3 regions of the Sphingobium sp. B10D7B genome follow, and region 3 is predicted to be linked to each of the others. Evidence: riboswitches for the same ligand, from Rfam matches in the RefSeq annotation. Region 3 holds a riboswitch; each other region holds the start of a gene.
The links. A riboswitch is a leader RNA that binds a small molecule or an ion and turns the genes downstream of it on or off. The one in region 3 is predicted to bind cyclic di-GMP.
Positions count from the first base shown of each region.

Region 1: another riboswitch for cyclic di-GMP. It lies ahead of M2331_RS12990 (autotransporter-associated beta strand repeat-containing protein); the one in region 3 lies ahead of M2331_RS09940 (autotransporter domain-containing protein).
Region 2: another riboswitch for cyclic di-GMP. It lies ahead of M2331_RS13865 (DUF4402 domain-containing protein); the one in region 3 lies ahead of M2331_RS09940 (autotransporter domain-containing protein).

Region 1 is NZ_JAOQOQ010000001.1:2,737,384-2,741,681, forward strand. Features, by position in the region: gene M2331_RS12985 (helix-turn-helix transcriptional regulator) at 1-319, shown strand, start outside; cyclic di-GMP riboswitch class I at 1,122-1,197, shown strand; gene M2331_RS12990 (autotransporter-associated beta strand repeat-containing protein) at 1,682-4,298, shown strand, end outside.
Region 2 is NZ_JAOQOQ010000001.1:2,980,369-2,984,666, reverse strand. Features, by position in the region: gene M2331_RS13875 (hypothetical protein) at 1-161, shown strand, start outside; gene M2331_RS13870 (FAD-dependent monooxygenase) at 182-1,261, shown strand; cyclic di-GMP riboswitch class I at 1,782-1,858, shown strand; gene M2331_RS13865 (DUF4402 domain-containing protein) at 2,124-2,651, shown strand; gene M2331_RS13860 (hypothetical protein) at 2,671-3,243, shown strand; gene M2331_RS13855 (hypothetical protein) at 3,236-4,225, shown strand; gene M2331_RS13850 (hypothetical protein) at 4,242-4,298, shown strand, end outside.
Region 3 is NZ_JAOQOQ010000001.1:2,094,623-2,098,920, forward strand. Features, by position in the region: gene M2331_RS09940 (autotransporter domain-containing protein) at 1-2,624, opposite strand, end outside; cyclic di-GMP riboswitch class I at 2,816-2,890, opposite strand; gene M2331_RS09945 (pyridoxal phosphate-dependent aminotransferase) at 3,170-4,298, opposite strand, start outside.

The DNA of each region.
Region 1 (4,298 bases), 640 kb from region 3:
CCTGTTTACGGACGGCGAGCTGGACGCTTTGGTCGGCCTGGCTCGGCTGGCGCTGCCGATGCTGCCCCTCAACCGCCGGCGCGCCCTTTCCTGCTTCTCCTCCGCCCAGCACATCGAAAGCCGACTGCGGCACTTGTTCCCAAATCTGACCCGGCGCGAGCGGCAAGTCTGCGCCCGGGCGACCGCCGGCATGTCGGTCGAGGCAACAGCGCTGGATCTGGGTATCGCGAAAACGAGCGTCATGACCTATCGAAAGCGCGCCTATCAGCGACTGGGGATCAGCAGCGTGCCGGAATTGTGTGCGCTGGCAGCGCACTGATCTGGTGAGGAAAGGCGCTGCGAAAGGCTGGCGGAGAATTACGCGGACGTCTGTTATCGCGCTAATACTAAACCTTCCGGGAGCATATATAAGCCTCAAAGATGAATGACGAAGCCGGCGTCGGCTATTTAATGATAATATATCAAATACCTACATTATATCTAATGATGGCAATCATGCCCCCACACTTGCAATTATATTGCCCATGCGAGACGCCAGCCCTGGCGCCCGAACATTCGGTACGTCTCGCTTCCCACTACTGGGTTCAAGTGGCGGATGCCCCCCGCAGCTTCGATGCTGAAAATTATAAGTTAGCCAACTTCAAGTTGTGCGACCTGCGCCGCTCTGTCGCCTTTCAGTGCCCTCGCAATTACCGTCCTGATCACCAACTCGATCGCCGATAAAGTGGCGCCGCTCACCGTAAGTGGCTTTGACCAAGCATCTGCGACGACGGCCGTCTTTTGGCCCAGGCCAACGAGAAATTGGGACGCCCATCTTGCTCTGGCGACAGCGGGTGAACAAGCCACCCGCCGTTTAGGGGCCGTTCTTTAAAAATGGGGCACGCGGCCGCACGGCCATTTCAGCCCGAAGATTGCGCTGATGGAACGACCATCCTTTTTTGTCGCGTTCAAAATGTCAATGCCACGTTAGCGCGAGCGGCCGTTTCCTTAACAATCAACGCGGTACCGCAGCGCATTAACCATCTCTTTTTCCTACGAGATGATTTTATTGCTGTTAATTTTCGTAAATTGCATCTAAGGGCCGGTTAATGCGAGTCTTCTTGAAAGAAAATCAGCATTAAACCCGACAATGGCAAACCATCGGCGACGATGGGACGCAAAGCTTCCGGTCTCGAAAGAGATAGCGGGGATGCCGAAGGAACAAAAAGTGCCCGACATATCTTGTCGTGTAGTTGCGCCATCTCTCTCTAGACTTCAGCGCCCTGCTCTACAAAAATATGAGTTCAGCCTTTCCTGCATATTTTCGTGCAGCGGGCAGCGCGATACTATATACGCCGTGCCTTCTAAGGTAGGCGTGACAAGCGCCAATGCCTCAGCCACATATCTCGGCCACAGTCCGCTCGCCCACCGCGCCCTGCATCGCTCGGCCCCGCCTGCGATCGCGCTGAGCACCCAAGTCTTTCCGCGGAGGGAGACTGGCCTTTCTGTCACAGCGGATTGGGCAACCACGCAGCCAACTGGAACGCGGCGGGCAGCCTCAGCGGGGGCGCTGAGGCCAAAGCCTTGGCCAATCGACCACAGCACTCGCTGAAAAACCAACGGGGCAGAAGCGGCGCTCTACGCCCTGCTGCTGCCGCGCGCAACGATTACATCTAGATTTTTCAATACTTTGGGGGAAATCATGAATAAGCAAGCCAAGTTTCTCGTGTCGGCCGGTGTCACGGCCTTGTTGGTGGCGGCTTCATCCGCCGCGTCTGCCCAGAGCAGTGATCCGATCATCGTCGATGGGCAGAACGGCACCGGAAAAGTGGTCTCCGGCAACGCGGCGCTGTCCGGCAATAGCAACGTGGTCGGGAACAGCGTCGCTGTCGGAGAGGCTGATCGCCAGACGGTTTACACCAACTTCCGCACCGAAGGCGGCGCCGGCTCGGGCGGTGGTGCCGGTCTTGGCGGCGTGTTCTTCATTGATAGCGGCGCAACCCTAACGCTGAATAATGTGAGCTTTGCGAACAATCACGTCAAAGGCGGCGAAGGCGGTGGAATTGCCACGTCGTCGGTCGCGCCGATCGCGGTTTCAGTCGTCGGCGCCTCGGCAGATGCGTCCGCTGCCAGCATTCTGCAGCCGACATTGAGCGACGTGACTTACAATGGAAACGGGCAGTTCGTCGTCAACAAGATCATTTCTATCGGAGACAATACGCTCATTCAGGCCGGCGCAGGTATTGCCCAAAAGCTCGGTGACGGCTCGGTCGGCCAGGTGAACGCGACGATCACGGAGATCAATCCCGCGGGCAGCAACGCTTATGGGACGCTTAATGAAATAAGTCTGTCAGGCGGCATCGCGATCGATTCCTCCAACGTCGTCAGCGGCCTGCTGAGCGGCGGCAACACCGTCACTCTGAACGCCCCGGTGGCGGCTGCCGATGTGATGAGGGGCCAGACGGTCTATTACAAGGACACCAATAACGTCACGCGGACTGCTACGGTCAGTCAGGTCAACTATAACAGTGACAACAAAGTCACTTCCTATGTGCTCAATGAGTCGATTTCCGCGAACGGCCCGATCGACACGCCGGCTGTATCGGCCTTCGCGGTAACACGTTTCCAGTCGGCCTCCAGCTCGACGCTTTCGAACACGATTACGCCAACCGGACCGCTAGGCGGCTTTGCCGTGGGCATGACCGTCCAGGGCGCTGGCGTTCCGGCCAACACCGTCGTTACGGCTGTCGATCTGAACAGCGGTGTCGTCACCCTTTCGAACGCGATCGACCTCCAGCAGGTGACGTCGCTGAAGGCATCTTTCAGCCCCCTGATCTCGAACGGGAGCGGCAGCGCGACCATCCAGGTGGGCTCCATCGCGGGCTTCGCGGTGGGTCAGACCGTTTCGGGAACCGGCATTCCAGCCGGTACGACGATCACCGGGATCGACCCCGATACCAAGCAGGTGACGCTGAGCAACGTCATTGGCGCCAACGGCGTCTCGGCGATCACCGCCGGCAAGTTCGTGCTCACCAGCGATCCGGTGCTGAGCGTAAATAGCGGGGCAAAGACCATCCGCCTCGCCTCGGTTTCCGGCCTCACCGTTGGCAGCTTGCTGGTCGGGGATTCGGCTATTCCGGCCAACGCGGTGATTACCGCGATCGACACCGCAACCAATACCGTCTCCTACCGGATCGATCCGGAGGCAGCCAATCTCAACAAGGGCGGTGCCATGAACGGCCTGACCGCCTCGGCGCCCGCGGGCTCCAACGGTGGCAACGGTCAGTCGGGCAGTTCCTTCAACTCCATCCTCGTCGATGGCGAAGGGTCCGCCGGAACCAATGGCTATAACGGGGGCGCAAGTGCCAACGGTGCCGGCGGCGATGGCGGCAAAGGTGGCAGTGGCAGCAGTGGCAAGCCCTTCAACACCAGCCTCATCAATGCGGTTGCACAGGACGGCATCAACCTGGGGCTGAAGATTGCGCAAGGGGCCGCGGCTCTTGCCAACTTTCCGCCTGCAGCAGCGCTGTCGGCGTCATTCTACGTCGAGGTCGCCGCAGTCGGCGTGCAGCTTGCGCTTAACACCGCCAATCTCGTCACCTGGAATATCGACCTCGCGCAAGGCAAGGTCGGCCATGGCGGCAGTGGCGGCCAGGGCGGGAAAGGCGGCAACGGCGGCACCTTCTTCGGCGGTGGGGCCGGCGGCTCGGGCGGCTCGGGCGGTGCCGGCGCGACCGGGATCACGGACGGCGGCGAAGGCGGTTCCGGCGGCAACGGCGGCACGGGAGGCTTCGGCGCAGGCGGTGGTTCCGGCGGCGCGGGTGGCGCTGGCGGCCAGAACGGCCAGAGCATCGAAGGATCTGATGGCGATGGCGGCACGGGCGGGTTCGGCGCCGGCAATGGCTCGTCGGCTGGTGTTGGCGGCGGCGGCGGTTCCGGCTTCGGCGGTGCCATTTTCGTCCGCGAGGGCGGCACGCTGTTCATTCAGGGTAACTCGATCTTCGAGAACAATTCGTCTGTGGGCGGCTCAAGCACCAATGGTGGTGCGGCAGGCCAGTCCGCGGGTGGCGCGCTCTTCATGATGCGCGGTTCCTCCGTCACGCTGTCCCCCGGTGTCGGAAACACCATCACTTTCCGGGACTCGATTGCGGACGACAGCGCCACCAGCATCTCCGGAACCAGCCTTGCGGCCGGGAACGGCGCAGGCATCCGCATTGCGGGTGGCGGTCTGGTTCAGTTCCAGGCGGCAAACACCTATAGCGGCACCACCGACATCAATGGCGGCACATTGCGGGCCGACGATGGCGTGGGCATCCACG
Region 2 (4,298 bases), 890 kb from region 3:
AACCCGTTCAGAAAATGACCTTCGGTCGCATGCCCAAGCCCTGGGCCAGCTTCAATCTGGAGAGCGGCGAGCTGGTGACGATCGATCGCGTGCAGGTCGGCAAACCGGCGCCCGGCAAGTTCGTCGCCCCCGTCGAGGTCTGGGTGACGCCGAAAAGCTGATGTCGTCGGGCCCGGAGCGGATGAGCGACATTCTGATCGTCGGCGGCTCGCTCGCTGGCCTCATGACCGGCCTCGCCTTGTCGCGGCATGGCTTCTCGATCACGTTGCTGGAGCGCTCGACCGATACCGACCGGACCGGGGCAGCGCTGCAGGTCGGCTATGGCTTGCTTGAGCAGTTGACTGGGCGTCCTCACGCTACGGGCGCGCTCGCCACGGGTGTCCAGGCATGGCAATCGGTCTATCGCGGTCTGCGCGCAGCGGCGGACGAGGCGGGCATTGTGGTCCTGCAGAACGCCCGCGTCGAAGCGACGGGAGAGGCGGAGGATCGGGCTTGGGCAAGGACCGCCGATGGTCGGCAGTTCGATGGCAAGGTGCTGGTCGGCGCGGACGGCTATCAGAGCGTCGTGCGGCGGCAGATCAGTCCGGAGCGCCCCGATGCGGTCTTCGCGGAGTATCTGGCCTGGGTCGGCTTTGCCGAAGAGTCGGCCCTGTCTGTCCGCTATCCGCCCAATCTGGAGTTCCTCGAGTCCGGGCCCTATGTGCTTCTCGGCTTTCCGCTGACCGCCGCCGATGGCAGTCCGGAGCGCGGCCGCCGCCGGGTCGGCTGGGGCTGGTACGACGCCGGGCATAACGCAATCCTCCGCAGCACAGGGGCCGTCGAGGGCGCGCTGGTGCGGCATTCGCTACGCCCGAACGACATGTCGGATGCGCTGTTCGACGAGCTGGCCGCACTGGCGCGCCGGCACTGGCCATCGCCCTGGCGCGACGCGATCCTGGAATGTATCGCCCGCAAAGCGGTGCTCGGCACACCGGTCGTGGAATATTGTCCCGACCGACTCGTCGCCGGCCGCATGTGTCTGGTTGGCGACGCTGCCCATGTCTGCACGCCGATGACAGGCAATGGCTTTGCAACCGCCGCGCAAGATGCTCTCACCCTCGCGCGCTGCCTCGACCCGGCGGCCCTGCGGGCCGACCCCAAAGCCGCACTCGCGCGATATGAAGCGTCCCGGCTGCCCGAGGTGCGTAGACTGGCGCGGTCCGGCCAGCAGATCAGCCGGAATTTCGTGGGCTCTGTGGTTGAGGCGGTTGCTCTGACATAGCGGTGGGCCGGTAGCACGAAGACCTTTTCAAGCCTGCCTTTCGTCGCCCTCCGGCATTGCGCCGACATCTTGAGGCAGCGGCCCACCGCAGAAGCGCTTAGATGAGAACCGACGCTTGGCAGCGTCGCGCGCTCCACGCCCTGACAGGCGAAGCGAGGGGAGAGGAGCCCAAGCGGCGTTTTTCGCGGGAGGGGCCTTGGCATTTAGCCCGGATGTGCAATTCGTCGGGATCATAGCGGCTGCAACGAAATACATCCTCATGGAATTCGGGTTGGCGCGAGCTAAGCGCATCGTCGGTTCGCTTCAGTCCGCGAAGTTCTTGGCGAGTTGCTTAGGCTCTGGTGATCCAAAACTCGCGTTTATTTCATTGAAAACAAACGGTCTCCCAGTCGGGCACTCGATCTGCGGTTCAACATGGGAGTAGTCGCACAATTCTCCATTTGGTCGTTCAGCACATAGCCGTTGACTGTGTAGTGTATAATAGTTAAATCAAAATTTACCTAATAGCGCCCGAGATTCTCGGTCGAAACGGCAAACCATCGGCGACGATGGGACGCAAAGCCTCCGGTCCCTCACAGGGATAGCGGGGTTACCGAAACGGAGAACTATTGTGGACCTGTCGTCCTCGCGCATTCCAGATCCTTTCCGCTCTCGTCGGGCAAGGGCCCGTCTTTGGCGACGGTCAGCGAGCGCCCGTACCGATCATCACGTGATCCAGTTGCTTGCGACTGGCTCGCCAGACGCACCCGCTTGCAATCCAAAGCTCCGCGAAACGCAGCCGCCCGAGGGCCTCCAAGGCGCGCGGGGTCTAATATTTTCCGATTAAATTCATGTGCATATCAAGTAAGAGAAAGACATCGTCATGTTCGTGAACTTGAAGTCTATCGCGACAATTGCGCTTCTGGGTTCCATCCCGGCGGCAAGCTACGCTCAGTCCTCAGCATCTGTGTCGACCACGGGTACGGCCCGGATCGTTCAACCGATCTCGATTTCAAAGACCAGCGACCTTGCGTTCGGCACGATCGTGAAACCCTCTGTAGCAGGGACCAACACGGTCACTGTCGATGCTTCGACAGGCAATCGCAGCCTGTCTGGTTCCGGCGACGCAGTTGCCGCTGGCGGCACGACGTCGCGCGCAGCCTATACGGTCTCAGGTGAAGGGGGGCAGACCTTCTCGATTTCGGTGCCCGCCAGCTTCTCCATGACTGGTACGCCCGGCGGCACGATCACCGTCACGCTGACGCCGAGTGCAGCGACAGGCACATTGTCCAGCACCATCGGCACAGCTGGCACCGCAACCTTCGGCGTTGGCGGTAGCTTCTCCCTGCCCAATACGCAGGCCTCTGGCAATTACTCGGGCACCTTCACGGCGACCGTCGCCTACAACTGACCTGTGACAGGAGCGTCTCGTGACGGTCTCATCATCCATCCGGATGGGAGCGCGCCTGTTGCTGGCAACCGCTCCTGCGCTGGGAGCGCTGTGCATTTGCGCGGCGCTTCCGGCCTCACAGGTGAATGCGGCTGAAGCGACCGCGAAGGGCCAGGTTTCGATCGTGGAGCCGGCTTCGATCACGCAATCGGCGAAAGAGATTGCTCTGCAACCCGTGCTGGTTCTCCAGTCGAGCCTCCGGGTCATGATCTTGTCGCCAGGGCCGCAGTCAAACGAGAGCGACCAAAAGGCCGGTCTTTCCCGGGCCGCTCCTATTCAAATCGCCGGGGGCAGCAACCAGACGTTTTCGCTCCTGGTCTCACGAGCATTCGTCCAGCCAGGCACAGGGGGTTCGCTTAGTGTCCCGATTGCGCCGCTGAGCGATGATAATTTCCCGTCCTTTGAAGCCGGTCCCTCGGGGTTCGAAGATGTTCTCATGGGCAGGTTGAGCGGCGATGGCCTTCTGTCTGTACCGCCGTTTCTTTTGAAAGCACTGCGCGACAGCTACGGATCCGACGGCGGGCCTTTGCTGGTCCTGGCGCAATATGATTGAGCGAGAGACGCCGGTGATGACTCTCCCAGGCGTCGTGAAGCGTCTCACGCGATCCGCGAACCAACGCAAGAGCATCGCTATCGCTATCGCGTTGGTCGCTGGCGCCTTCCCATCCGCTTTTTGCACTTCCTCTTCTGCCCAGCCTGCGACCACAGAGCAAGCCGGCGGAAGCGCCAGCCTCAACATCAATCCAAAGCGGATCACCTTTGATCGGCTGGGGCGAACGGCGAGCATATTCCTCTTCAACCAAGGCACCGCTGCCGGGGTATATGACATAAGCTTTGTCGACCGGGTCATGTTGCCCACCGGCCAGATCCGCCCGACGGATGAAGCAGACGGCGCGTCGGAGGTGAAGGACCTCAGTGCCAAGCTTCAGTCCGCGCGTTCCATGATGCTGGTGACGCCCAGGCGCGTGCTGCTCAAGCCGGGGACGGGGCAGACAATCCGTCTTCGTGCAGGTGGCACCGGCGACTGGCCCGCCGGCGAATATCGCACGCATCTGACGGTGACGGCGGTGCCGCCACCTGACACGGGCCTAACCGCCGATCAGGCTGCGAATGCAGAGCCCGGTGCTGTTTCGTTCCGCATCGCATCTGTCCTGGGCATTTCCATCCCTGTGATCGTGCGCATCGGCACGCCCCAGGTTGAGGCCGCGATCGAAAACACACGGTTTACGATGGAGAGTCCTGGGCCGGGGTCTGAGCTGAACAGCCCTATGCCAGTCGTCACTTTTGACCTTGTGAGGCGTGGGCCGAATTCCCTTTTCGGCGATATCGAAATCCGAAAGGCGAAGGCGCGCCGTGAGGACGAGCCGTTGGGTGTCGTGCGGGGGATCGGTGTCTATCCTGAGATAGAGCGGCGACAGGTAAAGATCGCTTTGCGCTCTCATCCGCAGCGAGGCGAGCAAATCAGCGTTGTGTTCACCGACCAAGACACAGCTCCGGGGAAGATACTTGCGCAGAGCCAGATCTCCTTGCCGTAGCCTGTGGATTGGACTGATGCTCATGATCGCCACTGCTCAGCCTACTCCTCTTTGGGCGGACAGCGGCGAACTG
Region 3 (4,298 bases):
CGGCCGCCCGCCTCGATGGTCAGCGTACCGCTGCTGCCCTCCTGGCTCGCCACATCGATCAGGGCGGCTGCCGACAGCAGGGCGCCGTTGGAAACCGTGGCGGTGCCCGTGCCGCTGTAGCCGACCCGCATGTTGCCGGCGTAGCCGTTACGGGCGAGAACACTGTAGGTCGTGCCTTCGCCGGTCAGCGTCAGCGTTCCGCTCGAGCCGGTGTCGACGCCAAGCGCGCTGGTGTAGGACGTGACTTCTGCACCGCCGGACACCGTCACATTGCCCTGGCCAACGGTGTCGTTGCCGGTGCCGCCGATGTACAGGCTGAGGCCGTTGCGCCACACCGTGTCGGCACCGTCGACGATCATCGTCGCCGTGCCGGACCCGTTTCCGCCGATATAGCTGCCGTCAGCCTCCAGCAAACCACCGTCGGTCACCGAGATGCTGCCCTCATCCGCACTGAACCAGCCATCGGCCGAAACCCAGTCGGCCGGCAGTTCGGAATGCAGCGTACCGACACGGAGCGCCGAACCCTGACCACTGATGCTGACCGAGCCGCCCGCGCCCATATAAATGCTGCCATTCACAGTTTCGACCGAGCCGCCATTTGTGATGGTCAGCGACCCGGAGGAATTGGGATTGCGGCTGATCTCGATGAGGCTTGAGTTGATCCAGCTCGCGCCGCCATCAACGGTAACGCTCCCCGCGGTGCCATTCATGCCAATGGCCGCAGAGACAGAGTTGAGCTGCCCCACCGCCTTGATATTGAGCGAAGCCAGCTCCGCGCCGCCCACGGTCACCGTGCTGGCGCTGAAGCCGCCCGTGAGGTCAAAGGCGCCGCCGGTGACATCCAGCGCACCGTTGAAGAGAGCGCCATTGCCGGTGAAAGCGAGCGCACCTTCGCCCGCCTTGACGAACCTGCCCTGGCCGACCAACGTGCCGGCGAAGACGGTGTCGCTGCTCTGGTCGAGCACGAGCACGCCGCCATCGGTGGAGACAAGGCCCGCTTCTCCGACAGTGAGCGAGCCCAGGGTCGCCTGATAGGTGGAGCCCCCCACGCCCAGCACGCCCCCTTCAACGACATAGGCCTGACCCACACCGAATGCGTCGCTGCTGGCAGCGTTCAGCGTCCCTTCGCGGACCGTCCAGCCGGTCGTCCCTGTCCCCGTGAGCGTCCAGGTGCCGGTCCCTACCTTCACGAACTCATCGAAATCATAATATTGCGTGCCGACCAATCCGGCGTCGAATGACGCATTGATGGCGCCGCCCAGCGCCAGGGTATTGGTGCCGCTCGCGATATCCGCATCCGCGACGAGGCCGATGATGTTGAAGCCGGCATGCAACTCCAGCGTCACGTCGCCGGCGCCCATCAGAATGGCGTGGCCGAAGGAAGGCGAGGCCTCGATGGTACCGGCGTTGATGATCGTGGTCGCCGCGCTGTTGGTGACGATACCGGTTTCACCCAGGATCGACCCGGAATTGGTGATCTGGACCATGCCGCTAAGTGTGTCTGCATCGACAGCCGCGATCCCGCTCAGCGATTGCAGCGTGCCGGTGTTGCTGATGACCACATCGCCAAGCGGCGTGCGCGCCTGAACTGCGCTTCCGGTTCTGCCGGTGACAATGCCGCTGTTGGTGATGGTGATTTTACCAGAGCCGGGCGCATCCTCGTCGAAGCCGGCGACGGCGAGAATGCCGGTGGTGCCCTCCGCAATGCCTGCGTTGGTGATGGTGATATTGCCGATCTGCGAGGCGCCCTGAATCGCCGGGCCGTTGGCCGAGATAGCCTCACCCTGCTCCTGATTGTCGATCACCACTTCGCCGTTCGGCGTCCAGCCGACCAGCGCCTGATTGTTCACCGAAGACACGTAGGCGTTGTTCGTGATTTTCGCCAAACCGTTGTAATTGACGACGCGGATACCCGCCGCCTGAGCCTCCACCCGGCCAGTGTTCGTCACGGTCACCTCGACCGGCTCGGCATCGTTGAAACCGCCGTCGGCGTAGATTCCCCGCTGGGTGAAGTCTGCGGCCCCGTTGGTTTGCTGGACCGTGATGGCCCCGCTATTGGTGATGTTCACCGATCCTGCGTTGGTGGTGGCAGAGATGCCATTGGTTTCCACGCCTGAGACCGTCAGCGCGGCGCCATTCTCGATCACGATGTCGCCCGCGATCTGGTTGCGAACCCAGATGCCACCGTTGCCACCCACGCTGTCAACCGTGACGTCCGGGCCCAAGGTGACCGAAATGTCGTTCCGACCCTGGATATTGGAACTGACGTTTACGCCGCCATTATCAGTGGTGCTGATCGTGGAATTGGTGATGAGCAGCGTCGACGTAATGTCGCCAGAGACTGTATTGTCCCACGTATAATAGCTGACGCCATCGCCCGTGATACTCCACTCGTCCTGTGCGCCGTTCACAGTGAGGCTGGTATCGCCTCCTTCAATACGAGCCTTAACCGACGAGGGTTCGCAGAAAAACAGGGTCACATTACCCTCAGTCTGGCAAATGCCAGGCTCGGCGTGGGCGGCAGATGCGCCTGCCAACATCCCCGCAATGCCGACGCTGCTGAACAGACCGGCCTTGAGAGCCTGCCGAACGGCGCCGCGCGTTTTGATTGCCTTGCCCTGCATTACGAAATCCCCTCGTGTGGGCCCACCGCCCAGATGATGTGAAGGGCAAACCGCCATGCAGGTGCGGTTCAACGGGATTTGAGACAGGGATCGAAGCGCGACGACAGGGAGCGCAGCCTGAGGTTCAAACGAACCCCATGACCTTCTCACAGCAGGCTACACACGATATCCGAAAATGCTCTGTTTCATCCCCCGGTAGCCCCGCTACCCCATTGGGGCCGGAGGCTTTGCGTCCCGCCGTTACCGACAGTTTGCCCTTGTCGAAGGCAACGAACGCCCATCGGGCGGAGCCGTCATCTTCAGGAGGAATATTAACGTTAGCTGAGCGGCAGCGCAACAAAAAAGCCCGGCCTTGTCGAGATGGCGCGCATGCAGATCGGAGCCATGCAGCTGATTTGTCGTGTGAAAATTATCGCCCTCGGTCTGGAGCGGGGTCATAACCGGCCGTGTTAAGCCGATAACTATAGTTAACTTCAACGCAAGCACGACGTCGATTGCGCTGCATCCGTCGCTCTAAAATATGGTTGCCCCCCGCGACGTGATCGTTACAGCCGTCGCTGGTCGGGCAACCACGCCGAAAGGCGCCGCACTGCCTCTTGCACTTCGGCTTCCGTGATCGCAAAGCTCAGCCGGATGAACCGATGGCCATTGACCGGATCGTGGTCGACCCCCGGTCCCGTGGCGAGCCCGGTCTCAAGGAGCAGCTTCTTGCAGAACGCAGGGCTATCATCCGTCAATTCGCTGACATCCGCATAGATGTAGAAGGCGCCATCCGGCGGCGCGATGCGTCGCAGACCAAGGGCTGGCAAGGCGTCCAGCAGAATCTCCCGGTTACGGGCATAAGTGGCCCGATGCGCTTCCAGCTCTGACGTGCAGTCCAGCGCCGCCAAAGCGGCATGCTGGCTGATCGATGGCGCGGTCAGGAACAGGCTGCCCATATAGGCGCGTGCCCGCTCGACCATGGCGCGCGGCACGTAGAGCCAGCCGAGCCGCCAGCCGGGCATGCAGTAATATTTGGAAAAGCTGCTGACGATCATCGCGTCGGCTGCGAATTCTCCCATCGAGCGGCAAGGCGCGCCATAGCTCAGGCCATGGTAGATTTCGTCCGAGATGATCGCGATGCCGCGCTCTGCGCACAGCCGCGCAATCGCCTCCAGTTCGGCAGGCGCGATGATCGTTCCGGTGGGGTTGGCCGGGCTGGCGACGATCACGCCCTGCGGAGCGGGATTGAGCGCTGCCAGCGCACGCGCCGTCAACTGGAAGCGCGTCTGTTCGCCGCATTCGATCTCGACCGGCGCCATGTTGAGCGCGCGCACGGTGTTGCGATAGGCCACATAGCCCGGCCGCGCCATGGCGATCCGGTCGCCCGCCTTGAAACGGGTGCTCAGCCCAAGGACCAATGCCGGCGAGGCGCCGCAGGTGAGCAGGAACTGGTCCGGCTCGGCTACCATGCCGTACCGCTCCCTATAGAGCTGGACGAGCCGCGCCTGCAGCGCAGGACTCTCCCAATAGCCCATCGGATCGATGCCAAGCGCGTCGCGCGCAGCGTCCAGCGCGGCCTGCGGCGCACCCGTCGAGGGCTGGCCAAACTCCATATGGAGAACCGATCGCCCCTCCGCGCCCAGGCGATAGGCCAACTTGCTTAATTCTATGGCCTGAAACGGCTCGACATCC